DNA from 4 places in the Halomonas sp. IOP_31 genome. Region 1 is predicted to be linked to each of the others. Evidence: predicted binding sites of a transcription regulator. Region 1 holds the regulator's gene; each other region holds the start of a gene.
The links. The regulator sigma-54, encoded in region 1, starts transcription at its own class of promoters, with help from an activator protein. The targets are predictions, from matches to a motif close to TGGCACNNNNNTTGCTNT.

Region 2: the regulator sigma-54 is predicted to act here: its motif matches at 1,473-1,490, upstream of hpxO (FAD-dependent urate hydroxylase HpxO).
Region 3: the regulator sigma-54 is predicted to act here: its motif matches at 926-943, upstream of urtA (urea ABC transporter substrate-binding protein).
Region 4: the regulator sigma-54 is predicted to act here: its motif matches at 2,241-2,258, upstream of glnL (nitrogen regulation protein NR(II)).

Annotation. Positions count from the first base shown of each region.
Region 1 covers NZ_JAIRBP010000011.1:59,006-62,214, reverse strand. The annotation lists gene lptA (lipopolysaccharide transport periplasmic protein LptA) at 1-402, shown strand, start outside; gene lptB (LPS export ABC transporter ATP-binding protein) at 467-1,192, shown strand; gene K7I12_RS07925 (RNA polymerase factor sigma-54) at 1,364-2,782, shown strand; gene hpf (ribosome hibernation-promoting factor, HPF/YfiA family) at 2,971-3,209, shown strand, end outside.
Region 2 covers NZ_JAIRBP010000007.1:56,003-59,211, forward strand. The annotation lists gene ttcA (tRNA 2-thiocytidine(32) synthetase TtcA) at 1-178, shown strand, start outside; gene hpxO (FAD-dependent urate hydroxylase HpxO) at 206-1,381, opposite strand; gene K7I12_RS05775 (alpha/beta family hydrolase) at 1,594-2,316, shown strand; tRNA gene K7I12_RS05780 (tRNA-Val) at 2,398-2,473, shown strand; tRNA gene K7I12_RS05785 (tRNA-Asp) at 2,495-2,571, shown strand; tRNA gene K7I12_RS05790 (tRNA-Asp) at 2,657-2,733, shown strand; tRNA gene K7I12_RS05795 (tRNA-Val) at 2,812-2,888, shown strand; tRNA gene K7I12_RS05800 (tRNA-Asp) at 2,903-2,979, shown strand; gene K7I12_RS05805 (FAD-dependent oxidoreductase) at 3,117-3,209, shown strand, end outside.
Region 3 covers NZ_JAIRBP010000009.1:38,821-42,029, forward strand. The annotation lists gene K7I12_RS06820 (acyl-CoA dehydrogenase C-terminal domain-containing protein) at 1-716, shown strand, start outside; gene urtA (urea ABC transporter substrate-binding protein) at 1,066-2,301, shown strand; gene urtB (urea ABC transporter permease subunit UrtB) at 2,420-3,209, shown strand, end outside.
Region 4 covers NZ_JAIRBP010000014.1:1-3,209, reverse strand. The annotation lists gene glnG (nitrogen regulation protein NR(I)) at 1-1,072, opposite strand, end outside; gene glnL (nitrogen regulation protein NR(II)) at 1,160-2,203, opposite strand; gene K7I12_RS09060 (DUF4124 domain-containing protein) at 2,401-3,021, opposite strand.

The DNA.
Region 1 (3,209 bases):
CTCGATGACCGTGCCGGCACCGCCGTCTACACCGGTGACGTCGACATGCAGCAGGGCAGCATGCAACTGACCGCCCAGCGCGTCGAGATCAAACGCAACGACCAGGGCGAAGTGACCCAGGTCACCGCCATCGGCGACGCCGAGCGCGCCTATCTCGAACAGCGCCCGGCGCCCGACGACCCGCTGGTCAAGGGCTGGGGCGATACGATCATCTACTACGCCGGCGAGCGGCGCGTCGAGCTCGTCGGTCAGGCCGAGCTACGCCAGACCAGAGATACCTTCAGCGGTGCCTATGTCGAATATTTTCTCGACAACCGCCAGGTCCAGGCGCGCTCCCAGGCCCAGGGAGCCGAGAACGAGCGCGTGCGCATGAGCCTGACGCCGAAGTCCGCCGAACAATGACCCCGCCGATCGAGGCCAGGCTAGAGGCCAATCTAGAGGCCAATCTAGAGGAGAGTCCCGCGCGATGAAGACACTGTTCGCCAGGCATCTGGCCAAGAGCTACAAGAATCGCCGCGTGGTTCAGGACATCAGCCTATCGATCGGCCAGGGCAGTATCGTCGGCCTGCTCGGCCCCAACGGGGCTGGCAAGACGACCTCGTTCTACATGATCGTCGGCCTGGTACGCGCCGACGCCGGCGAGGTGGGCATCGACGACCAGGACCTCAGCCGGGCAGCAATGCATCACCGCGCCCGCGCCGGCATTGGCTACCTGCCTCAGGAAGCCTCGATCTTTCGCAAGCTGTCGGTCGCCGACAACATCATGGCGATCCTCGAGACGCGTCGCGACCTGGACAAGCCGGGACGCAAGCACCAGCTCGAACAGCTGCTCGAGGAATTTCATATCACCCATATTCGCGACAACATGGGCATGAGCCTGTCCGGTGGCGAGCGCCGGCGGGTAGAGATCGCCCGCTCGCTGGCCACCGAGCCGGCGTTCATCCTGCTCGACGAGCCTTTCGCCGGGGTCGATCCGATCTCGGTCGGCGAAATCAAGTCGATCATCCGCCAGCTGCGCGATCGCGGCATCGGCGTGTTGATCACCGACCATAACGTGCGCGAGACGCTGGATATCTGTGACAACGCCTACATCGTCGGCGACGGCCAGATCATCGCCGAGGGTAACGCCGAGGCGATCCTCGCCAGCCAGAAGGTCCGCGAGGTCTATCTGGGCAATGAATTCCGGCTCTGAGCGATTGTCATTGCCGGGCAGAATCGGCGCCTGCCAAACGCGTCGGCCCTGCGCAAGATAGCGCCAAGCGGTACCAGACAAATAGATGGCATGGTTATTGCTTTTAAACTTGCAAGAGCTCATCGGTCAGGATAACGTGTCGGAAATTCCGCCAGTGAAGTCACGCTTGTCATGGCAATGAAACCCACGCTGCAGCTTCGGGTCGGCACCCAGCTGACCATGACGCCTCAGCTGCAGCAGGCCATCCAGCTGCTGCAGCTATCGACACTGGATCTGCGCCAGGAGATCCAGCAGGCGCTGGAAGCCAATCCCATGCTCGAGATGGAGGACGACTACGGCGAAGCCGCCGTCGGCGAAGCCGCCGACGACGACTGGGCCAGCGACATCCCCGAGGAGCTCGCGCTGGACAGCGAGTGGTCGGACACCTACCAGGACCTGGCCCCCAGCGCGGGGCGCAGCGAAGACGGCCCCGATCTCGAGCGCAACGCCGCCGATCAGAGCCTGCAGGATCACCTTCGCTGGCAGCTCGACATGACCGGGCTCGACAGTCGCGAACATGCGATCGCCGACTGTCTCATCGATGCAGTCAACCTCGACGGCTATCTCGACGGTCAGCTCGACGAATTGACGGAAGGCCTGCGCAGCCAGGGGCTTTCCGGACTCAAGGCCGCCGAGGTCGAGCAGATTCTGCATCGTCTTCAACAGTTCGACCCCACCGGTGTATTCGCCCGCGACCTGCGCGAGTGTCTGCTGCTGCAACTGGCTACGCTGGCCGACGATACGCCGCTGCTGCCCCAGGCCAAGCGCCTGGTACGCCAGTTTCTCGACGCGCTGGCCAATGATGACCGCAAGTTGCTCAAGCGTCGGCTGCGTCTCGACGATGCCCAGCTCGATGCGGTGATCGCCCTGATCCGCGCCCTCGATCCACGCCCCGGCCAAGCCTTCGACGCCAGTGGCGAGGATTACGTGATCCCCGACCTGGTGGCTCGCCATACTCGCGAGGGCTGGCGTATCGAGCTCAATCCCGAGGCGCTACCGCGATTGCGCGTCCAGCCCGACTATGCCGCCTTGATCAAGCGCGCCGACAAGAGCGACGACAACACCTTCATGAAGCAGCACCTTCAGGAGGCGCGCTGGTTGATCAAGAGTCTGTCGAGTCGCAACGACACCCTGCTCAAGGTCGGTCGCGAGATCATGATCCGCCAGTTCGACTTCCTCGAGCGTGGCGAGGAGGCCATGAAACCGCTGGTGCTCGCCGACATCGCCCAGACCGTGGAGATGCACGAATCGACCATCTCGCGGGTCACCACACAGAAGTTCATTCATACCCCGCGCGGCGTCTTCGAACTCAAGTACTTCTTCTCGAGCCATGTCGGCGGCGGCAGCGAAGGCGATGCGCACTCCAGCACCGCGATACGCGCACGCCTGAAGAAGCTGATCGGCGACGAGCCGCCGCGCAAGCCACTTTCCGACAGCAAGCTGGTCGAGCTGCTCGCCGCCGATGGCATCGCGGTGGCGCGACGCACCGTCGCCAAGTATCGCGAAGCGCTGGGCATCCCCTCCTCCGGTGAACGCAGACGCCTCGCCTGAGGCTCCTTCAGACATATGCAGCTCTCTCCCCGGCACAAGGAAAGTGCCGCGCCCTATCGCATCGAAACGTCGATTCACATGTCTTCCCGCTCTCGACAAGCGACGTTTGCGGCCACCATCCCGCGAGGGGTTTGCTAAGCTGCAAAAAGGGTTACAATCGGCCATCACTCGTCGAAAAGGAACGTGCCATGCAAGCCAACATCACCGGCCATCACGTCGAACTGACGGATGCATTGCGTGACTACGTCAACGAAAAGTTGGCGCGGCTGGAACGCCACTACGACAACATCACCACCGTGCAGGTAACGCTCTCGATCGAGAAGGAACGCCATCAGGCGGCCTGCACGCTTCACGCAGCGGGTGCTGACTTGCATGCCGAAGCCGAGAACGGCGACATGTACGCCGCCATCGATGCCCTGGCCGACAA
Region 2 (3,209 bases), on a different contig from region 1:
CGACTGGGAGCGCAGGCACCCCGGACGGCTGGAGACGATGTTCAAGGCGGTCACCAACGTCGCGCCCTCGCAGCTCGCCGACCGCGAGCTGTTCGACTTCGAAGGGCTCGAGGACAAGCAGCGGCGCATGAACGAGGGGCGCATCGCGGCCTTCGACCTGCTGGCGCGCGAAGCCTGAATCCGCGCCTCGCCAGCCACCTCGCACTCATGACAATGGCCCGCCGCGGATGGTCTTCTCGATACCGCCCATGATGGTCGTGCCGTCCTCGACGGCGAGCGCGGCATACCAGGCCCGGGTGGCCGCAGGATTCGCGCCATGGGTGGTCTCGGCGCGCTTGCGGGCGCGAGCGACGATTTCGCCGACCCGCGCGACCCGTGCCGCGTCGTAGGCCTTGAGTGCGGCAGCAATGTCGCCCTCGGCATTTTCCAGCACCCGGGCCAGCACCCAACCGTCCTCCATGGCCTGGCAGCCGCCCTGGCCCAGGTCGGGGGCCATGCCATGCGCGGCGTCGCCGATGATCGCCGTGCGCTGACCGACCAGCCGGTCCAGCGGCTCGATATCGTGGATCTCGACGCGGGCCATCTGCGCCGGCTCGAAGCGCTCGATCAACCGCTGTACCGGAGCCGCCCAGCCGGCGAAATGTTCACGCAATTCGTCGCGGTAGCGCGCCGGGTCGCTGGCGGTGCCGGCTGGCAGCGGCACGTCGAAGAAGCAGTAGAACTCGGGGTTGGCGGCGTCGCCGCTCATCGGCATCAGCGACACCCGCTGATGCTCGCCGACGTACTGCACCCAGTGATCGAGCGGCGCCAGGTCGGCGCTGGCCGGCACGCGCACGTTCCAGTTGACGTAACCGCAGTAACGCCGTGCCACGCGATGGCCGAGCACTTTCTCGCGCAGCCGCGAATGGGTGCCGTCGGCGATCACCAGCAGATCGGCGGTTTGTCGGCTGCCATCGTCGAAATGCGCGGTGACGCCCTCGGCGTCGCTGTCGAAATCGCTGCATGTCACTCCCAGGCGCACATTGCGCTCGCCCACCGCCTCGAGCAGCAGGCGCTGCAGCTCGGCGCGGGCAATTGGACAGGCGCGCTGGCCGACCGCCTGGTAAAGGGGCGCGAGGCTGAATTCGCTGAGCGTCTCGCCATCCCTGGTGGCGTAGCGCATATGCCGCATGTCGCCGCTGACGCGTTCGACGGCCTCGCCGAGGCCCAGCCGCTTGAGTACCTTGACGCCGTTGGACCACACCGAGATCGCCGCACCCACCGGCCGTAGCTCGCTGACCCGGTCGACCACGCTGACCCGATGGCCGGCCTGTTGCAGCGCCAGCGCGGCGGTCAGTCCGCCCATGCCGGCGCCGATGACGAGGAGGTTCAAAGCGGCCATGATGCGTTCCGTGGTTGTCGATGAGGTGACCGGGTCCGAATTGCGGCTTGACCGATCGTTCAGGTTTCATGCTAAGCGATCTCTCGAGGCGTCTGCAAAGCGCCTGGCATGTCGTGTCGCGGCTCGCAGACAGTCATGTCGATCTTCCGATTGGAGGAATCTGCGTACCATGGACACCCCAGCGGCAGAATAAAGCGATTACCGGGAGGAATATGACTATTTACCGGCAGCGGGGCTATCGGCGGGTTGCGCCGCAGATGCTCAGCGAGGCCTTGGCGTCAGCGGATGATGCGCTGCTGTATATCGACGGCCTGGGGCCGCTGGAAAAACTCGGCGAGGCGCGCCATGGGCGCCTGCTGCTGGCGCATGGGGCGGGCGCCGGGCAGGATGCCGCGTTCATGCGCCAGCTGCGCCAGGCCCTGGCGGACGAAGGCGTGCAGACCCTGGCATTGGAGTTCGCCTACATGCAGCGCATGCGCGAGGAGCAGCGTCGCCGGCCGCCACCGCGTGCCGAGCGGTTGGTCGAGGAGCTGCGCCGTTGGCGCGAGGCGCTCGATGTCGCGGGGCTGGCGCCGGCCTGGCTGGGCGGCAAGTCGCTGGGCGGGCGGGTCGCCAGTCTGCTCGCCGCCGAGGACGGCGCGCCCGGGCTGATCCTGTGCAGCTATCCCTTTCATCCGCCGGGCAAGCCCGAGCGCACGCGGCTGGCGCACTGGCCGACGTTGCGCTGTCCGACGCTGGTCCTGCAGGGCACGCGCGACCCATTCGGTAGCCAGGAGGAGGTCGCCGGTTATACACTGCCGAGCGGCGCCGAGGTGCATTTTCTCGCCGACGGCGAGCATGACTGGCGGCCGCGCCGCGCCACCGGGCGCAGTCAGCAATCGCTGATCGACGAGGCCGCGGCGGTCGCCGCCCGCTGGATGGCCAAGACGCGGTGAGACGTGCTTCAAGCACCGGGACGCTGTCGAAAAGGCGTTGACATTCCGACGTTGCCCGGTAGAATGCAGCGCCACGTGACCGGGTGGTTAGCTCAGTTGGGAGAGCACCAGCCTTACAAGCTGGGGGTCACTGGTTCGAACCCAGTACCACCCACCAAATCACGTTGCGAAGACATGCGGACCGGTAGTTCAGTCGGTTAGAATGCCGGCCTGTCACGCCGGAGGTCGCGGGTTCGAGTCCCGTCCGGTCCGCCATTCTTCGTGCCGATTTCGCCTGGCGATTTCGGATTGACCAGGCAGCTGCGTGTTGACGGCGGTGACAGCCCGATGCGTTGAAAATGGACCGGTAGTTCAGTCGGTTAGAATGCCGGCCTGTCACGCCGGAGGTCGCGGGTTCGAGTCCCGTCCGGTCCGCCATGTCTGTCGAGATTCTGCTACAGGTTCTCTACTAGTAGATTCTCTAGTAGCCCCGCTAACTTGTGTAGCGCATTCGATGGGTGATTAGCTCAGTTGGTTAGAGCACCAGCTTCACATGCTGGGGGTCACTGGTTCGAGTCCAGTATCACCCACCACGCGGATATAATGCGGACCGGTAGTTCAGTCGGTTAGAATGCCGGCCTGTCACGCCGGAGGTCGCGGGTTCGAGTCCCGTCCGGTCCGCCATTTCCCTCCCTGCACCATTCGCCGCCTCGCATTGCCGGGCAGGCCCCACGCGTCCAGCCTGTCTTCCGTCTTCCGTCTTCCGTCTTCCGTCTTCCGTCTTCCGTCTTCCGTCTTTGGCCTTGGTCGCGATTGTTTCCATGCGGCGATTCGCTACACTGTTCATACAGTTGTTTGAATCTTGCCGAGGAACCTCCGTGACCGCTTATCCGCACCTGTTCCAGCCGTTGCAG
Region 3 (3,209 bases), on a different contig from region 1:
TTGCCGCCTGCGTGGCGCAGCAGCTCGATCGTGCCAAGTTCCATCCCGATGGGGCGGTACGTGACGAGGCCGAGGCGCTGGTCGCACTGCTCACCCCGGTGGCCAAGGCGTTTCTCACCGATCGTGGCTTCGAGTCGACGGTCGAGGCTCAGCAGATCTACGGCGGCAGCGGCTACTGCGTGGAGTGGGGGGCCGAGCAGTACGTGCGCGATGCGCGTATCGCGATGATCTACGAAGGCACCAACGGCGTTCAAGCCATGGACCTGATAGGGCGCAAGCTGGCCCGTAACCGCGGCCGCTATCTGGTGCAATTCGTCGCGGCCATGCGCGAGGATCTCGGCGAGCGTGCCGGGCCCGACTTGCGCGATTCGCACACGCGCATCTCGCTGGCGCTGGTGCTGCTCGAGAACGTCACTACCCGCGTGCTCGGGCGGAGCGAGAAGCACCCCGATGAGCTCGGCGCGGCGGCGGTCGACTACCTCAACCTGCTCGGCCACGTCGCCTACGCCTGGATGTGGTGGAAGATGATGCGTGCCGCACAGCGCGGGCTGGGCGAAGACGGCGGCGTCGGCGAGCGCTTCTACCGGACCAAGCTGGCGGTCGGCCGTCACTACCTGACACGCATGTTGCCGCGTATCGAAGCCCTGGAACGACAGATCGAGGCGGGCGCCGAGGAATTGATGAATCTGGCCGAAGAGGACTTCTATCCCGAATGATGAGCTTGAAAGTACAGGATACGACCCCGGCCTCTTGAGGCCGGTTTTTTCAATTGCCCGAATTGATGCATCTGATGGGCAGGTTGTCGTCGTGGTGGTGCATGAAAGAGGTGCGTTGAACAACAATGGTGCATGGAAGAAAAGGGGGTGAGCGGCATATATTGTATAAGATACTGATTAATAGGGTAAATAAGCGAAATAAACTAGGTTGGCACATGCCTTGCGAGGGGTAACGCGACGTTATTCGGTGTCGTGGATACCTATAACAATCATTCGCAAGGAGATTGCCGTGAAAAAGCTGAATGTTTCCCTTCGTTGGTTGGCTGGCGCCTCGCTGGTGTCCCTGGGCATGTCCTTCCCCGCTTTCGCCCAGCAAGACACCATCAAAGTGGGGATCCTGCACTCTCTTTCCGGGACCATGGCGATCAGCGAGTCGACGCTGAAGGATGAGCTGCTGATGCTCATCGAACAGCAGAACGAAAACGGCGGGTTGCTGGGCAAGCAGCTCGAACCGGTGGTGATGGACCCGGCCTCGGACTGGTCGCTGTACGCCGAGCAGGCACGCGACATGTTGACCGGGGACGACCGGGTCGACGTGATCTTCGGCAACTGGACCTCGGCGTCGCGCAAGGCGGTTCTGCCGGTGGTCGAGGAACAGAACGGCTTGTTGTTCTATCCCGTTCAATACGAAGGTGAAGAGTCTTCCGAGAACATCTTCTATACCGGCGCGGCGCCCAACCAGCAGGCGATTCCCGCGGTCGACTACCTGATGAGCCAGGGCGTGGAGCGCTGGGCGCTGCTGGGTACCGACTATGTCTATCCGCGCACCACCAACAAGATTCTCGAGGCGTACCTCAAGGATCACGGCGTCGCCGACGACGACATCATGATCAACTACACGCCGTTCGGTTTCAGCAACTGGCAGTCGATCGTCGCCGAGGTCAAGGATTTCGGCAGCCAGGGCAAGAAGACCGCCGTGGTCTCGACCATCAACGGCGATGCCAATGTGCCGTTCTACACAGAACTTTCCAACCAGGGCATCAGTGCCGCCGACATTCCGGTCATGGCCTTTTCGGTGGGTGAGCAGGAACTCAGCGGCATCGATACCGGACCGCTGGTGGGGCATATGGCGGCCTGGAACTACTTCATGAGCGTCGACAGCGACGCCAACTACGACTTCATCGACAACTGGATCGACTACACCGATGACGAGAACGCCGTCACCAACGACCCCATGGAGGCCCACTACATCGGCTTCAACATGTGGCTGGAAGCGGTGCGCAAGGCCGGTACCACCGATGTCGACGCGGTCAAGGAAGCGATCATCGGCGTCAGTGTGCCCAACCTGTCCGGCGGCTACGCAACGATGATGCCCAACCACCATATCACCAAGCCGGTGATGATCGGCGAGATCCAGGATGACGGTCAGTTCAGCGTGGTCTGGGAAAGTGCTGGCACCATTGCCGGCGACGCCTGGTCCGATTATCTCCCCGAGTCGCAGAACCTGATCAGCGATTGGCGTACCCCGCTGCGCTGCGGAAAGCTCAATGTCGACACCATGACCTGCGAAGACGGCGCCGAGTAAGCACGCCCATGGCAAGCGACCTGCGCCTTGCCGTTTCCTTCACGTCAAGGCGCCCTGAAGAACGGGGCGCTCCCGAATCGTGCGCCGCGACCGTCGCGGCGCGAGAAGGAATCCTTCGATGACGCCAACTCACGCGAAGATGCGACCTGGCATCGTGATCGGATCGCAAGCCAGCACCGGTCTTCGGCGTTGCCTGACGGTCGTGGCCGTACTGCTGGTGTGGCTTGTCGGCGTCTCGCCGGTGCAGGCCGAGGTGACGCCACAGCGTGCCCAGGCCCTGCTGCAGGCGCTGGACACCGACGACTTCGATGCCAAGGCCGAGGCCGCCCAGGCCATCGCCGCCAGCGACGCCGCCCAGAAAACGCGCTGGCTCGAGGCCTTGCTCGACGGCCGTCTGGGACGCGAGCGTCGCGGCGAACGTTTTTACATCATCACCGATGATAGCGGCCGCGAATGGCCGATCATCGATGCCATCACCTTCGAGGACGCCGGCACCGGCTCCCGTCGCCGCGTCGATGCGTTTCGCATCAACAACGCGATGCGTACCCAGTTGCAGGGCCTGATCGCCTCGCTGTCGCTCGACGCGGGCGACGAGGCGACCCGTCTCGATGCCGCCAAGCGCTTGATCGGCGAGGTCGATGCGCAAAGCGTCGACGCGGTCGCTGCACAACTCGACGACGAGGAGAGTTCCGCGGTACGCGCCGAGATCGAAACCGCGCTGGCGCTGTATCGCGTGGAGCAGGGCGATGCCGCGGTCCTGGCGACCCTGCGCGGCAATCTCGACACCCGCGTGCGCAATTCGCTCTCTACCATCGCCGCCAGCGACGCCCCGATCGCTGCCCAGGCCGGCGAGACGCTGGCCGGCATCGAGAGCAAGCGTGCCTGGTACGAGCGCGGCCAGACGCTGT
Region 4 (3,209 bases), on a different contig from region 1:
GCACGTTGCCCGGCCAGGGCAGCCTGGTGAGGTGCAGCTCGGCGTCGCGGGTCAGCACCTTGGGCTCGGTGGACAACTCCTTGGCGGCCTCGGCGAGAAAGTGCTGGGCCAGCCGCGGAATGTCCTCGCGGCGCTCGGCGAGCCTGGGCAGGTGCACGCGAATCACGTTGAGGCGGTGGAACAGGTCCTCGCGAAAGCGCCCGTCCTTGACCAGCGCCTCGAGGTTCTGATGGGTCGCGGCGATGATCCGCACGTCGGCCTTGACCGAGAGATGGCCGCCGACCCGATAGAACTCGCCGTCGGCCAGCACCCGCAGCAGCCGGGTCTGGGTGTCCGGCGGCATGTCGCCGATCTCGTCGAGGAACAGCGTGCCGCCGTCGGCCTGTTCGAAACGCCCGCGACGCTGGGCGGTGGCGCCGGTGAACGCGCCCTTCTCGTGGCCGAACAGCTCGGACTCCATCAGGTCCTTGGGAATCGCCGCCATGTTCAGGGCGATGAACGGCTGCGCCCTGCGCGGACTGTGCTGGTGCAGGGCCTCGGCGACGCGCTCCTTGCCGGTCCCCGACTCGCCGTTGATGAGCACGGTGATGTGCGATTGCGACAGCCGACCGATGGCCCGGAAGACCTCCTGCATCGCCGGCGCCTCGCCGATGATATCCGCCGAGAAGCCCTCGGGCACCACCACCGGCGAGGCGCGCTCGCGGGCGTGGGCCACCGCGCGACGCACCAGCGCCAGGGCGTCGTCGACATCGAACGGCTTGGGCAGGTACTCGAAGGCGCCGCCCTGATAGGAGGCCACCGCACTGTCCAGGTCGGAATGCGCGGTCATCACGATCACCGGCAGGTCCGGGCACGCCTCGCGCACCTGCGCCATCAGGTCGAGGCCATCGAGCCCCGGCATGCGGATGTCGGTGAGCAGTACCTCGGGGGGATAGCTGAGGATCGCCTCGAGCGCGGTATCGGCCCGGTCAAAGCTGGTCACGTCCAGATCCGGCTGGGCCAGGGCGCGCTCCAGCACCCAGCGTATGGCTCGGTCGTCGTCGACGATGACGATACGGGCGGGATCATTCATAAAGCCCTCCAGCGGGTCGCATGGTTTCGCCTTCGGCGATGGTCGCAGTCTCGGCACGTCCGGCGCTCTGGCAATGTTCCGCCCCGGTCACTGATGGGCATCCAGCGGCATCAGCAGGCGAAACTCGGTACAGCCGGGATGCGAGTCGCACTCGACCAGCCCCTGATGCTGATGCAGGATCGACTGGGCGATCGACAGCCCCAGGCCGCTGCCCTCGGCACGCCCCGAGACCATCGGATAGAACAGCGTGTCGCGCAGCGCCGCGGGAATCCCCGGGCCGTTGTCGACGATCGCCACCTCGCAGACCAGGCGGTGGCGCTCGGCGCCCAGTGTGAACTGCCGCCGGGCCCGGGTGCGCAGCGTCAGCCGCGGGGTTGGCGTGCCGCTTTCATCCATCGCCTGGACGGCGTTGCGTGCCACGTTGAGCACCGCCTGGATCAACTGCGACTCGTCGCCGTGCAGCTCGGGCAGGCTGGGGTCGTAGTCACGCACGTAGGCGACTCGGGGGTGCTCGGCCTCGAGCAGCGCGCGTACCCGTTCGAGCACTCGGTGCACGTTGAGCGGCTCGTGGCGGACCAGGTGGTTGGGGCCGAGCATGCGATCGACCAGGTCGCGCAGCCGGTCGGCTTCCTCGACGATCACCCGGGTGAACTCGGCCAACTGCGGGTCGGGCAGGTCGCGCTCGAGCAGTTGCGCCGCGCCGCGAATCCCGCCCAGCGGATTCTTGATCTCGTGGGCCAGGCCCCGCGACAGCACCTTGATGGTCTCCTGACGGGTGACCAGCGCTTCCTCGCGGGAGATGCGCAGCAGCCGGTCGCGGGGTTCGATCTCGAGCAGCAACTCGGCGTCCGACAACGGCGTGACGGTGAAGTCGACGGTGATCGCCTCGCCGCCGGCCAGCAGCAATATGGCCTCGCGCTGAGTGAAAGGGTGGTTTTCCTCGAGCGCCTTGCGCAACACCTCGGCGATCGCCCCGCCTTCGCCTTCCAGGCATTCCAGACGCGTCCCCTCGACCCGACTGCGGCTCACCGCCAGCAACGCTTCGGCGGCCGGGTTCAGCCAGCGTGCGCGTAACGCCCCGTCGAGCAGCACGACCGCCGTGGTCAGGTTTTCCAGCAAGCGTTGGTACATGGCGCGTCTCGACATCCTGAGATCCGTTAGCTTGGTGTTTGCAAGATACGCGCCAGTCTGGCCAGGCCCGCAACGAGCGGGATGGCGGACAGGGCGTCGGGGCGCACTGCACTATTATGGTGCATCGAGACGAGGAAAGCTGCTTGATGGCGCGGCACACACAACGCGGCGTGCAGAAATGAAGGGAGCGACACCCGTTAATTGCCGGTGCGGCTCGGTGGCAGGCCGGCGGGGTTGTTGGGATTGGCCGGCAGATTGACGCTGGCGCGCTGCACGTAGAGGGTGACCGGCGCACTGCGGTGGCGCACCTGGCCGGCGGCATCGAGCAATTCGGCGACCAGGGTATATTCGCCGCGGTCCAGGTTGGTGAGCATGAACGCGCTGCTGTTCAGGGCCGACTGGCTTACCACGCCATCGACCAGCAAGCGTACCTGGTTATCCTCGCGCAGCGTCGGCTCGATGGTCAGTCGTACCTGAACGTTCCCGGCGGCGCCGGTGGGCAGGGTCTGCCCATCCTCGGGCGCGGCGATACGGAAGGTGGAATAGGGCATGAACGGCTGCCCGGCGCGCGAGGCAGCCGGCTCGGCACGCTGCGTGGGCGGCGGCGCGACATCGACTCCCACGGCGGGCACCACGGTCAACGGCTCGAGATCGACCCGTTCGGCGTTGTCGACCGACTTGTCGGTAAATACCACGTTGCCTTGCGCATCGGTCGTACGGTAGACGCTGGCCGCCTCGGCACTCTCTATTCCCCCTATTCCCTCTATTCCCAGCGCAATGGCGCACGGCAGCACAACCGTGAAAACGCGCTTGATCATGCCCCTTCACTCCTTTGCCTAGCGCCGCGTCGCCACCACTTGCGCGATTGGCGATATCCGCCAGTGTAATCGGGTAGGGTCCGGGGTCACCCCCGGAGCCCTCCCACACCACCGGGCATACGGTTCCGTACCACGGCGGTTCGCGAAGAACGGCTGAGCCACCTTACCGTATCAAGTACCGAGATCAG